Regions from separate parts of the Mammaliicoccus sp. D-M19 genome, predicted to be linked through region 1. Evidence: a T-box and tRNA genes for the amino acid it is inferred to sense, from the RefSeq annotation. Region 1 holds a T-box; the other holds one or more tRNA genes.
The links. A T-box is a leader RNA that pairs with one kind of tRNA and senses whether it is charged. The one in region 1 lies ahead of serS (serine--tRNA ligase), so its partner is inferred to be a tRNA-Ser.

Region 2: it has a tRNA-Ser gene. The T-box ahead of serS (serine--tRNA ligase) is inferred to sense a tRNA for this amino acid. The anticodon was not compared.

What each region holds. Positions count from the first base shown of each region.
Region 1 is NZ_JAJNHW010000009.1:59,699-67,319, forward strand. It holds gene hutH (histidine ammonia-lyase) at 1-1,137, shown strand, start outside; gene LQ675_RS13225 (YjiH family protein) at 1,165-2,475, shown strand; gene hutU (urocanate hydratase) at 2,493-4,160, shown strand; gene hutI (imidazolonepropionase) at 4,153-5,394, shown strand; T-box leader at 5,443-5,638, shown strand; gene serS (serine--tRNA ligase) at 5,702-6,979, shown strand; gene LQ675_RS13245 (YceI family protein) at 7,104-7,619, shown strand.
Region 2 is NZ_JAJNHW010000011.1:61,898-69,518, reverse strand. It holds gene treP (PTS system trehalose-specific EIIBC component) at 1-1,154, opposite strand, end outside; gene LQ675_RS14375 (serine hydrolase) at 1,274-2,020, shown strand; gene LQ675_RS14370 (C40 family peptidase) at 2,009-2,917, opposite strand; gene LQ675_RS14365 (dipeptide epimerase) at 2,914-4,014, opposite strand; gene LQ675_RS14360 (S66 peptidase family protein) at 4,027-4,950, opposite strand; tRNA gene LQ675_RS14355 (tRNA-Ser) at 5,552-5,644, opposite strand; gene LQ675_RS14350 (glutamate synthase subunit beta) at 5,705-7,162, opposite strand; gene gltB (glutamate synthase large subunit) at 7,178-7,621, opposite strand, start outside.

The DNA.
Region 1 (7,621 bases):
CAACTTGTAGCGTTACTTGTAGAATTTATTAATCGAAGAATTATCCCTGTCATACCTGAGCAAGGATCATTAGGTGCTTCAGGAGATTTAGCGCCATTATCTCATTTAGCTTTAGCCTTAATTGGCGAAGGAGATGTCCATTATAAAGGTGAAACAAGAAATGCGAAAGAAGTCTTACACGAAGTAGGATTAGAGCCACACTCATTACAAGCAAAAGAAGGATTAGCCCTTATAAACGGTACACAAGCTATGACATCTCAAGGTGTGATTGCATATATTGAAGCTGAAAATATTGCGCATCATGCAGAATGGATTGCTGCTTTAACGCATCAAGCACTGAACGGTATTGTAGACGCATATGATGAACATGTGCATATCGTAAGAAACTTTAACGAACAAGTTGAAGTAGCAGAGCGTATGAGAAATTGGTTAGAAGGTTCTAAATTAACAACTAAACAAGGTGAAGTGCGCGTGCAAGATGCATACACATTGAGATGTATACCTCAAATTCACGGTGCAAGCTTCCAAGTACTGAATTATGTAAAAGAAAAATTAGAATTTGAAATGAATGCAGCTAATGATAATCCGTTGATTTTTGATAATGATGATGAAACTCTTGTAATATCAGGTGGTAACTTCCACGGGCAACCCATTGCATTTGCCGTTGATTTCTTAAAAATAGGTGTCGCTGAGTTAGCGAATGTATCAGAAAGAAGACTTGAAAGATTAGTTAATCCACAACTCAATGGAGGCTTACCAGCATTCTTAAGTCCAGAGCCAGGATTACAAAGTGGTGCTATGATTATGCAATATGCAGCAGCATCACTCGTTTCAGAGAATAAGACATTAGCACATCCAGCAAGCGTTGATTCAATACCATCATCTGCAAACCAAGAGGACCATGTATCAATGGGAACGATTGGTGCTAGGCATGCTTATCAGATAATCCAAAATGTAAGAAGAGTCATTTCAATAGAGTGTATCATCGCTTTACAAGCTGTAGAAATTAAAGGGGTAGAGAAACTGTCGCCTAAGACAAAAGAGAAATACGATGAATTAAGAGCGATTGTTCCTTCAATAACACAAGATAGAGTATTCCATCATGATATAGAGAAAGTTTGTGAATATTTAAGATAATCATTTAACAAACAAAGGGGTTTTGTGATGAATAATCAACAACTAAACAACAAAGGTAAGGATATGTGGAGGTTTTATGTATTTAGTTTATTAGGAATTATATTATTTTTTGTTCCTATAACGATTGGTAAGAATAATACGATACTAGTAGACCATATACATTTATCATTGCGTTCATTATTAGGAGGATATACTGCTTATTATGCTTTAATCATTATATTAATTGGCGCAATATTACCTATCATAAGAATGGATTTTAAAAAGTCAGTGACAGATTTTATTTTAGTTGTCGTGAAAATCATCGGTGCAATAATAGGGTGTATGTACGTCTTTAATATAGGACCGAAACTATTATTTCAGCCTAACTATGGGCCATTCTTATTTGAAAAGTTAATGTTACCACTAAGTATATTGATTCCTGTAGGTGCCATTGCATTATCATTTTTAGTAGGTTATGGACTCTTAGAATTTATTGGGGTCTTTATGCAACCTATTATGAGACCAATATTTAAGACACCTGGAAAGTCTGCTGTTGATGCAGTAGCTTCATTCGTTGGAAGTTACTCATTAGGCTTATTGATCACAAATAGAGTGTATAAAGATGGCATGTATAACAAGAAAGAAGCAGTTATCATTGCGACTGGATTTTCTACAGTGTCAGCAACATTTATGGTAATTGTCGCAAGGACACTAAATATAATGGATATGTGGAATTTATTCTTTTGGTCGACATTAGTTATTACATTTGCTGTGACTGCAATTTCTGCACATTTACCACCGATTTCAAGAGAATCGGAAGCATATTACAATAACCAAGAAGGTCAAAAAGAAGTAAAAGTCCAAGGTAGTTATATTAAAACAGCTTATACAGAAGCAAAAAGACAATCACACCAATCATTAACATTATTTAAAAATATCATGACCAATTTAAAAGATGGTATAGAGATGACAATGGCTATACTACCCTCTATCCTATCAATCGGATTTCTAGGTTTAGTATTAGCTAATTTCACACCTATTATTGATTGGCTAAGTTATATATTTTATCCATTTATTTATATTTTTCCAATAGATGATAAACCGTTATTAGCAAAAGCTTCAACGATTTCAATTATAGAAATGTTTTTACCTTCTCTTCTAGTTGTTAAAGCATCAATTGAAGTGAAGTTTGTTACAGCAATTACAAGTATCTCAGCAATTATATTCTTCTCTGCTTTGGTACCTTGTATTTTAGCAACAGATATCAAAATTCCAATATGGAAGTTAGTAGTGATTTGGTTTATCCGTGTTGCACTTACTTTATTAATTGCAATACCATTTAGTTTATTAATATTTTAGAAAAGGGGAAATGAGATATGTCTAGAGCAATTAAAGCGAAAAAAGGTTTAGAAATTGAGTGTAAAGGTTGGGAACAAGAAGCGGTTCTAAGAATGTTATACAACAACCTTGATCCTGAGGTTGCGGAACATCCTGAGAAGTTAGTTGTATATGGTGGTATTGGTAAAGCTGCGCGTAACTGGGAAAGTTTCGACGCGATTGTTGATACGTTAAGAAGATTAGAGAATGATGAAACGATGCTTGTTCAATCTGGTAAGCCAGTTGCTGTTTTCAAAACGCATGAAGAAGCACCTCGTGTATTATTATCAAACTCTGTATTAGTACCTAAATGGGCTAACTGGGAACATTTCCATGAATTAGATAAAAAAGGGCTTATGATGTACGGTCAAATGACTGCTGGAAGCTGGATTTATATCGGTTCTCAAGGTATTGTTCAAGGTACTTACGAGACGTTTGCTGAATGTGCGAACCAGCATTTTGGAGGATCATTAAAAGGTACGATTACGTTAACAGCTGGATTAGGCGGTATGGGTGGTGCGCAACCATTAGCTGTAACGATGAATGGTGGGGTCGCTATCTGTGTAGACGTCGATCCGTCTAGAATTGAAAAACGTATCGAAACAAGATATTGCGATGTTATGACAGATTCATTAGATGAAGCTTTAGAAAAAGCAGAAGAAGCTAAAAAAGCGGGTAAACCTTTATCAATAGGTTTAGTAGGTAATGCTGCTGAAATTCATCATGAAATCTTAAATAGGGGATTTAAAATTGATATCGTGACTGACCAAACTTCTGCACATGATCCATTAAACGGTTATGTGCCTGAAGGATATTCACTTGAAGAAGCGGATAAACTTCGTGAAAGTGACCCTAAAAAATACGTAGAATTGTCTTCAGCATCTATGAGAAAACATGTAGAAGCAATGTTATTATTCCAAAAAAATGGTGCTGTTGCATTTGACTATGGTAATAATATTAGACAAGTAGCATTTGATGAAGGTTTAGAAAATGCATTTGATTTCCCAGGATTTGTACCTGCATATATCCGTCCATTATTCTGTGAAGGTAAAGGACCATTTAGATTTGCTGCTTTAAGTGGCGACCCTAAAGATATTGAAAGAGCAGACGAATTAATGCGCGAACTCTTCCCTGAAGACGAAAAATTAATGCGCTGGTTGGATATGGCAAGTGAAAAAATTGCTTTCCAAGGCTTACCTTCAAGAATTGCATGGCTTGGTTACGGCGAACGTGCAAAAATGGGATTAGCATTAAATGAACTTGTTAGAAAAGGTGAAATATCAGCACCAATCGTTATTGGACGTGACCACTTAGATTCAGGTTCAGTAGCATCACCAAATAGAGAAACAGAATCAATGAAAGACGGATCAGATGCTGTAGGTGACTGGGCAATCTTAAATGCACTTGTAAACACAGCTGCAGGTGGTTCTTGGATTTCAGTTCACCATGGTGGCGGTGTAGGTATGGGATACTCATTACACGCTGGTATGGTCGTTGTAGCAGACGGTAGTGAACGCGCTGATAGAAGACTAGGCAGAGTATTAACAACTGATCCAGGTATGGGTGTAGCAAGACATGCTGATGCAGGATATGACATTGCAATTGATACTGCAAAAGAAAGAAACGTAGATATTCCAATGTTAAAGGAGAAAGATAACCATGAATGATATCATAATCCAAAATATAGGCGAATTAATTTTACCGAAGAAAACTGACGGACCTCTTAAAGGGAAAGCTTTAAATGAATTAAATATTATCAAGAATGGCACAGTTGTTATAAATGAAGGTAAAGTCGTTTATGCAGGTGATCATACTGAAGAATTTGAAGCTAAAGAAGTCATTGATGCCACTCATAAAGTCGTATCACCAGGCTTAGTAGACGCACATACACACTTAGTGTTTGGTGGATCTAGAGAACATGAAATGGCACTTAAACAACAAGGGGTAAGTTATCTTGATATCTTGAAACAAGGTGGCGGTATTTTAAGTACGGTTGAAGCGACTCGTGAATCAAGTGAAGAAACACTATACGAAAAATCTAAAAAAGAAATTATTAGAATGATTCAATTCGGTACGACAACTGTAGAAGCTAAAAGTGGTTACGGTTTAGATAAAGCAACTGAATTAAAACAATTAAATGTGGCACATCAATTAGCGCAAGACTTACCGATTCGAATGAAACATACATTTTTAGGACCACACGCAGTGCCTAAAGATGCGAAAGACAATGCAACATTCTTACAAGAAATGATTGATTTATTAGATGATGTGAAAGATAAAGCTGACTTCGCGGATATCTTCTGTGAAACAGGTGTGTTCACAATTGATGAATCAAGACGTTATATGCAAGCAGCAAAAGATAAAGGTTTAAAAGTTAAAATTCATGCTGATGAAATCGATCCACTTGGTGGACTAGGGTTAGCGATAGATGAAGGTGCAATATCTGCAGACCATCTCGTAGCTTCTAGTGAAGAAGATAAGGCAGCGTTAAAAGACAGTGCCACTGTAGCTGTATTATTGCCAGGCACAACGTTCTATTTAGGTAAAGATCAATATGCAGATGCAAGAGGTATGATTGATCATAATGGTGCTGTTGCAATTGCGACAGACTTCAATCCAGGTAGCTGTGTTACGGACAATCTTCAACTTGTAATGAGTATTGCGGCATTAAAGCTTAAGCTTACGCCTAATGAAATTTGGAATGCTGTTACAGTTAATGCAGCTAAAGCAATTGATGCAGAAGCAGGTACACTTGAAGTTGGCGATCAAGCTGATGTAGTTGTATGGGATATTCCAAACCATGAATATTTACCATATCATTACGGTGTAAATCATGCCGAAACAGTCATCATTAACGGCAAAAAAGTCTATGAAAACACAGGTCTCTTGACTGAATCATAAGTATAGCTTGAAAATATGATATCAATTTGATATATTTATGTTAATTTAATAACTATATTGTTTAGGAATAAGTAATTTAAGCGTACATGTATAGAGAGCTTGTGGTTGGTGTAAACAAGTCATGAAACTTAAACGAATCTATCCTTTTAAGAAGAACAATCGGTAGAAACCGTTATATGACTTAGAGTGCAGTTTTTAATAACTGTTAAATAGGGTGGCAACGCGTAAGCACCACGTCCCTTGTGTAACAACGAGGAACGTGGTGCTTTTTTCTTAAACAATTATAGTATAAGAGGGAGGAAATATTATGTTAGACATAAGATTAATTAGGTCTGAACCGGAATTTGTTAAAGATAAAGTAGCCAAAAGAGGTGACGATCCAAAGGTCATCGATGAAATTTTAGAATTAGACAAAAAACGCCGTGAACTCATTGCTCAAACAGAAGAACTTAAATCACGTCGTAATAAAGTAAGCGGTGAAATTGCGCAGAAGAAACGCAATAAAGAAAATGCAGACGATGTTATTTTAGAAATGCGTCAAGTTGGCGATCAAATTAAAGAAATCGACCAAAATTTAAATCAATTAAATGAAGATGTTACGTACAGATTAGTAAGAATTCCTAATTTAATTAGTGATGAAACACCAGTCGGTAAAGATGAAGATGATAATGTAGAAGTACGTAAATGGGGTACACCACGTCAATTTGATTTTGAATCTAAAGCGCACTGGGATTTAGTTGAAAATCTTAAGATGGCAGACTTTGAAAGAGCTGCTAAAGTATCAGGTGCACGCTTCGTATTCTTAACAGGCAAAGGTGCACAACTTGAAAGAGCACTTATGAACTTCATGGTAACAATGCATACAACGCAACATGGTTATACTGAAATGATGGTGCCTCAACTTGTAAACGCAGATTCTATGTTTGGTACTAGCCAATTGCCTAAATTTGAAGAAGATTTATTTAAAGTAGAAAAAGAAGGATTATATACAATTCCAACTGCTGAAGTACCTTTAACAAACTTCTATCGTGATGAAGTGTTACAAGATGAACAATTCCCAATTAAATTTACAGGGCAATCTGCATGTTTCAGAAGCGAAGCTGGATCAGCAGGTAGAGATACAAGAGGTTTAATTAGATTACACCAATTTAATAAAGTTGAAATGGTGAGATATGAAAGACCTGAAGATTCATTTAAAGCACTAGAAGAATTAACTCAACACGCTGAAAATATTTTACAAGCTTTAGAATTACCATACAGAACTGTGAACTTATGTACAGGGGATATTGGATTTGGAAGTTCTAAAACATATGATATAGAAGTATGGCTACCAAGTTACAACGATTATAAAGAAATCAGTTCATGTTCAAATATGACAGATTTCCAAGCACGAAGAGCAAATATAAGATTTAAACGAAGCAAAGATGCGAAACCAGAATACGTACACACACTAAACGGAAGTGGATTAGCAGTAGGTCGTACATTTGCTGCAATCGTTGAAAACTACCAAAATGAAGACGGTACAATCACTGTACCTGAAGTATTAGTACCATTTATGGGCGGCTTAAAAACAATTGAATTATAAGTGAGTTAAATCTCACAAAAAGGGTAATCATATATTGGTTACTCTTTTTTTGATTTAATGCTTGAATATACTTTTTATATTTGATATACTAAGTATACAAAATAAATAAAGGGAGTTTTGACAGATGACTAATTTCAATTTCGACAAAGCACACAGTAGTTTAGAATTTACAGTAAAACATTTAATGGTATCTCGCGTTAAAGGTACTTTTGAAGATTATAACGTAGAAGTATCAGGAGATATTAATGACCTTTCTACATTAAAAGCAACAGTTACAATAAAAGCAGATTCAATCAATACTAAAAACGCTGACCGTGACGCTCACTTAAAATCAGCTGACTTCTTTAGTGCAGATGAAAATCCAAATATTACATTTGAATCAAAATCAATCAGTGAAGATTCAATTACAGGTGATTTAACAATCGCTGGCGTAACACACGAAGAAACATTTGACGTTGATTTCAACGGCGTAAGTAAAAACCCATTAAATGGTGAAACAGTAACAGGTTTCGCAGTAACTGGTAAAATCGACCGCGAAAAATACGGCGTATCATTTAACCAAGCATTAGAAACTGGTGGCGTGATGATCGGTAGAGATGTTAAATTCGAGGCAAGTGCAGAATTCGGTTTAAGTGAATAATT
Region 2 (7,621 bases), on a different contig from region 1:
AATGCTGAAATACCAGATGTAGCAGCTAAACCTTGTTCTTTAACCATTTTACGTTGTTTGTATACTACCCAAGCGCCGAACGCTGCTGAACCTTGACAAATATTAGATATTGCCACAATTGGCCATAAGTACGTGCCGCCTAAAGGACTTCCCATGAGTTGGAAATCTACCGCTAAGAACATATGGTGTAATCCTGTAATAACAAGTGGTGCATAGAATAATCCATACACTGCGCCACCTAACCAGCCAGCAGTTTCGAAAATTGCTTTAATACCGTTCGTAATTAACGTACCTAACTCTAACGCTAATGGACCGATAACGATAAACGCTAAAAATCCAGTAATTAATAACGCTACAGGACCTACTACAAGCATTTTGATAGAATCATGTACACGTTTAGCTAAGAATTTCTCAATAATAGATAATATCCAAGTTGCGAATAAAATCGGTAATACTTGACCTTGATAGTTTAATTGCTTAATTTCTAAACCAAACATGTGCCATACAGGAATTTCACTCGATTTACCGCCACCTAAATCATATTGAGAAGCAAGTTGCGGATGTAACAAAATTAAACCTAATACTAAACCTAGAATTGGGCTACCACCAAATACACGCATAGCTGACCAACCAATTAAAGCCGGCAAGAAGATAAATGCTGTACTTGCGATAACGTTTATAATGTTTGCAAAGTCTGCAAGCCATGCATATTGTTCAACAAGTGGCTTAGCGCCAAATAAATCTTTTGCTGTTAATACATTGTTTAAACCTAATAGTAAACCTGCTGTTACGATTGCAGGTAAGATTGGAATGAATACATCACCCAACAATTTAATTAAACGTTGAAATGGATTCATCTTCTGTTCAGAAGCTTTCTTCACATCATCTTTCGAACTTTCTTCAACACCTGTTTCTTGTTGGAAAATTTCATACGCCTCATCAACAGTTCCCGGTCCAATTACGATTTGAAATTGGTTGTTTGCTGAGAAGGACCCTTTCACTAAATCTATTTGATCTAATGCATCTTTATTTACTTTACTTTCATCATTTAATACAAGTCTCAACCGTGTGACACAGTGGGTTGCGGCATTTACATTGTCTTGCCCACCAATAGCGTCAATAATCTGTTTTACATCTTCTCTATTCACAGCCATTAAACTCACTCCCCTAACTTTATTTAGTTGAATTATAACTTGTATATACAAGTATGTAAAGGCTTACAATTAATATTATATAAATAATGTAGTATGATTGTGTAAAGGAGGTTTTTCATATGTCTTTTTTAACACATGAATATATCGATCATGACAATGTTGCACTCGATTTTGCAAAAGGAGATTCTATCATTTTCACAAACCATCACCACGAAAAAATATTTGAATCAGCAAGTTTAATTAAATTACCTATTATGATTTATATTTATGAAAGTACGACTCAAGAAGATAGAAAAGCACTCGTTCAAATCAATCATAAAGTTGGCGGCAGTGGTGTTCTAAAAAATATGAATATCGATCAACTGAGCGTTCAAGATTTAATCTACTTAATGATTGTTGTTTCAGACAATACGGCAACTAATACATTAATTGATCATTTCGGACTTCAACATATTAACTTATTTATTCAAGAAACATTGCAATGTGAACAAACACAGTTAAATCGTTATATGATGGATGCAGAAGCTATAAGTGAAGGTAAACAGAATACAACATCTTCTCAAGATATGATTCATATACTACGTTATATTGCAGAGCATAAACATCATCAAGAGATGTTGAACATCATGAATGACCAACATTTAAACGATAAAGTTTCAATCTATCGATCATTTTACGAAGATACACTGAATTTCTACTCTAAGACAGGGGAGTACGACAACGTTGTCAATGATGTAGGTATCATCCAACATGAAGGCGAGTTATATTATTATTGTTTCTTATCCAACACAAATAAACCCAAAAAGGCGATCGATTTCTCTCACCAATTTGGGTCATATATTATCCAATCTATATTAGATATTTGATAATCGTGCAGCTTTAGCTAATATCTTTTGATAATAACTACCTGATAACTTAATGATTTCGATACTTTTCGGTGTATGAGGCGCATGAATCATCATGTCTTCTCCCATATATATGCCAACATGTGATAGAAAGCCTTCATCTTCTGGTTTACTGAAGAACAGCAAATCACCTGGCAAAAAGTCATGTGATGCTATCGAAACATCCGTCATTGCTTCATATTGTTCATCGGCATCTCGGGGGATGTGGAAGTTTTGACTTTTGTACATTTGGAAACATAATCCTGAACAATCATAACCATAACTAGACATCCCTCCCCATAAATAAGGCAAGTCTAAAAAGCGCTTCGCATTTTCAATGACACCTGCCATTGTACCAATTTCGAATGCGCCAGATTCATCACTGAATTCTACATCATTCGCACTAATGAGCCCTTTGCCTTCAGGTGTGTCAACTTCAATAAAAGGCTCATCTTTCTTAATAATAGGTAAAATCGTATTAAATGACAGAATTTGTTTCGTTGTAAAGTCTAAATTAAACAATGTCGTCTTAGGTACATTAACACGAAGGCGTGGATGTGTATCGTACGCCTTCATCTCACCTAATTGACTCGTCGGAATAAATCCTGGATATCCCTTTGGATTCTGTTTAGACGTTTGCTCTAAACAGATAACGTAACTCCAACCATCTTGTTCTTCTACTACTTCTACTTTTTCGCCATAAAGAATTTGCGTATCTATTCTACTATCTTCCGTAAAAGATAATTTCTGTTCTAAATTAAGTTCAAGTAACCAACGTTGAATATCTGCTGGATACATGATACCGTCTCTATCAATTTCTCTAGCTTTATCAAAGCTTCTCCATATTGTCCCGACATTTACTCTGCAATATTTAATCATGAGCTCACCTTCTTATATAAAGATTCACGATCTATTCCTAACCCTGTCCCTTCTGAAACGGTTACTTTAGCACCTTCATAAGTAATACCACCTTCAACTTGTCGCTCAACTACCATTAAAGGTGCATCAAAATCAACACGGTTCACTTGTTCTGCTGCTAAACTAAAATGTAAAGCCGCCGTTACAGATACATGTGTTTCCATCATACATCCAACCATGCAAGGTATCGCTTCACCTTTAGCAATATCATGTATCTTTAATGCTTGATGAATACCACCAGTCTTCATCAGTTTAATATTCCATATATTTGTTGCACCAACTTCTACAAGTCTCTGTGCATCATGTAAACTAAACAATCCTTCATCTACCATTAAAGGAATTTTGAATTCTTGAGATAGCTCACCTAGTACCTTATACTCATATCTTCCAACAGGTTGTTCGATGCTCTCAATATCCAAATCTGCTTCATCAAAATGTTTCAATGCATGACGCGCACCTTTTTCATCCCATGCTTGGTTTGCATCCGCACTTAAAATAACCTCACTCGGTAAAGTAGAACGTAATGCCTGTAATCTATTTAAATCTGTAGAGACATCATCTTTCCCCACTTTTATCTTCAAATGGTTAAAGCCATCTTCTACATATCTCAAACCATCTTCTACCATTTCATCAGCATCATTTAGACTCACGGTATAACAAGTTTCTAATGATTTATTTCCCGGGTTATGATTGATATATTGATATAAAGGCAATTCTGCTTCTTGAGCTAATAAGTCATAAAGCGCGATATCTATTGCAGCTTTGGCACTTGTATTACCTACGATGACTTGATGAATTTCATCTAGTAAGTCTTTCGTTAATGGTCGGTTAATTAATAGTGGCTTAAAGACCTCTTCAATCGCAGCTTCTATACCACCTTTTGTATCACCCGTAATAACATATGTAGGTACAGCTTCACCAACACCTATAACATCTTCATAATTCGTTTCAATAAATACATATATACTTTCAATCACTTCTACTGTTCTCAGTGCTGTTTTGAAAGGTTTCTTCAAAGGCGTTTCATATCTATAGTATTTTATATCTGTTATAAACATATAACTTCCCCTTTATTCTATAATTACACCTGACGCTATATTTAATACTTTATTGTCCACATCTAATGTAGCTTGCGTTCCAAACGGTATCGCAAAATGCGGCGTGCAATGTCCAATATTCAAATCATACACTGCCGGTTTATTTAATGGCGTTATAAAATCATCTAACACTTCTTTCATCGTTAAAGATTTCTTTGGATTTTTAGGCTCGCTATCTGTGAATGGCCCGAAAATAAATCCAGAAGCATCATTTAACTTGCCAGCAGATTTGAGTTGTTGTAAAAATCCGTCTACCTTATAAGGCACTTCACCAATATCTTCTATAAATAAAATTTTGCCCTTAGTATCGATTTCATATGGTGTTCCTAGACTTGAAACAAGTAAAGATAAACAACCACCAACAATTTCTCCTTCAACGCGGCCACCAACCAACGATTTAAACGTTAATTGATCTGTAGGATAAGACACAGCTTCACCATTAAATAACTGCTCAAAGCTTCCAATAGAAATCTCATTATAAGTATCTCCTATATCTGATGCGATCATAGGACCTTGAAATGTTACCAATCCCGTTTGTTGTCTAATAGCATTGTGTAAGCATGTAATATCACTATATCCCCATATAATTTTAGGATGTGCTTTTACAAGATTATAATCAATACGTTCTACAATTCTAGGTGTACCATAACCACCGCAAGCACATATTATGCCTTTCACTTCATCATCTTCTAACATGTCATGCAAACTATCTAATCGTTCATCATCCGTTCCCGCTAAATGACCATGAACGCGGTCTATATTTTTCGCTAGTTTAAACCGAATACCATATTTCTCTTCTAAAAGTTTCAACCCGTTCTTTAAATGCGTTTGGTTTGGCGGACTCGCTAATGCTACAACCCCCACCACATCTCCTCTATTTAATCCCTTTGCTTTCATTAAGACACGACCTTTTATCAGAATATTCTTATATTATAACAAAGTTGTTATCCTTTTGTGAAAACAAAAGAAATTGTCATAATCGCATGACGATATGAGGTTGGAATTAGGTTCGAGTGAGGTTGGAGTTAGTTTGGAGTCCGGTCCGAGTAACTGTCATTATTCGGAATTCTGGTAATTAGAATGCTGTAACTTCCATTATTTCGAATTCTGGTAGTTAGAACGCTGTATCTTCTATTATTTCGAATTCTGGTAATTAGATAGGCGCTCATTTACGGACATTTCTCAGAATTCTGTCCCTAACAGCACCTCTTATGGACATTTCTCAGAATTCTGTCCCTAACAACGCCTCTTACGGACACTTCTCAGAATTCTGTCCCTAACGTCACCCCTTAGAGACACTTCTCCGAATTATGTCCCTAACAACGCCCCTATATTTCCACCTACTATATTTTCACCGCAATATTCCACCCTGCAACTTAATCTCCACTCCGCTCCCAAATATACATCCAACCATTATATTTTTTCGCAACAAAAAAACACTGCCCACAAAAGTGGACAGTGTTCTTTATATATATAGTCTTGGATATTTAAAAAATAATGGCGGAGGAAGAGGGATTCGAACCCCCGCGAGCCGTTAAGCCCCTGTCGGTTTTCAAGACCGATCCCTTCAGCCGGACTTGGGTATTCCTCCAAATAAGACATTATTTATCTTATAACATGCCATTACTGATGTCAACAAAAATCACAAAATTTAAATTGTAATTTTTTTCTTTAAGGATTCATCTACAGCTTTTGCAACTGCACGCCCTTCTTTTATTGCCCAAACGACTAAACTTTGACCTTTTCTTGCATCTCCAGCTACAAATACTTTATCTTGATTTGTTCTGAAGTCTTTTTCATTTGCTATGATTTTGTTTCGTTCTGTCTTTAAGTTGAATGAATGTGGCACTAAATGTTCTGTACCTTCAAAACCGATTGATAATAGGACTAAATCTGCTGGCCAATGACGTTCTGTACCTTCTACAATGACCATTCCGTCTTCAGTTTCTTCTAACACTTGCGTATATAAACCGCGAATATTACCATTTTCATCAACATCATAACGCATTGTTTGAATACCATATGCTCTTGGTTCAAATCCGAACTTTTCACGATATTCTTTATGCGCATAGTCTAACTTGAAGATTGGCATTGGTAATGGCCATGATGTATTTTGTTCCATTTTATCTGTTAGTCTTACATATTTATTAAATTGAACGACTGATTTACAGTCATCTCTTAATGCTGTTGCTACGCAGTCAGCACCTGTATCACCCGCACCGATTACAATCACATTTTTACCTTTTGCTGTTATAGTTGGTTCGTCAATTTCTCCCATTTGTAATTGCGTTTGCTCTGTTAAATATTCCATCGCAAAATGTATACCGAAGCTCATACGTCCTTCTAATGGTAGGTCACGCCCTTTTTGTGAGCCTGTACAAACAATAATTGCATCATACTGTTCATCTAGTTCCTCTTTCGTGATGTCTTTCCCCACATTAACATCTGTTTTAAAGACGATACCCGCTTCTTCCATTAATTTCACACGACGTTCGATAACTTCTTTATCTAATTTCATACTTGGTATGCCGTACATAAGCAAACCACCTGGACGATGGTTACGCTCATATACAGTCACATTATAGCCAAGTAAATTTAATTCTTCTGCAGCTGTTAAGCCTGCTGGACCACTACCGATAATGGCTACTTTTTCTTCTAAGCGATGTTCTGGAAACTTAGGTTTCACAAGTCCCATATCATACGCTTCATCTATAATTGTACGTTCTATACCTTTGATAGCGACTGAATCATTATTAATCGCTAAGACACATGAAGATTCACATGGTGCAGGACATACACGACCTGTAAATTCAGGAAAGTTATTTGTTTCTGATAATCTTGCATATGCTTCTTCATAATCTTTGCGATACACTAAGTCATTCCATTCTGGTATATAGTTACCTATTGGACAACCTATTGTATCTCTACCGAATGATGAGCCTGTTTGACAAAATGGTGTTCCGCAATCCATACAACGCGCACCTTGTGTAGCTGCGTCTTCTTTAGTAAAACGTTGTTGGAATGCGTCATATCCTTTAATTCTATCTTTTAACGGCAACTCATCAAGTTGTTGCTTAGGATACTTCATAAAACCTTTAAATTCACCCATAATATGCCCTCCTTCTTAATATACCGAAGCCAGTTCTTCTTCATCACCAATAGATTTTCGATCATCAAAGAATGCATTTAACAGTGCATCTTCTTCGTTTTCTAATTTGTGTAGTGAAATCTTCTGCATCATGAGTTTGTAGTCTTTCGGAATCACTTTAACCACTTTGTCGACAATTGTGTCAAATGACGTTAGCACTGCTTTTGCTTTTTTACTATTTGTATATCGAACATGTTCTTCTAACATGTGTCTTAAATTCGCAATTTCATCTGGATCTTTTAATGTTTCAAACTCTAAAGTGTCAAGTTCATTATCTTTTTTGAATGCTTCAACATCTGTTGGCAATGCGTAACATACACCACCACTCATACCTTGACCGAAGTTACGCCCTACATCACCTAAAATGACGACACGTCCACCAGTCATGTATTCTAAACCGTGGTCGCCAACACCTTCAAC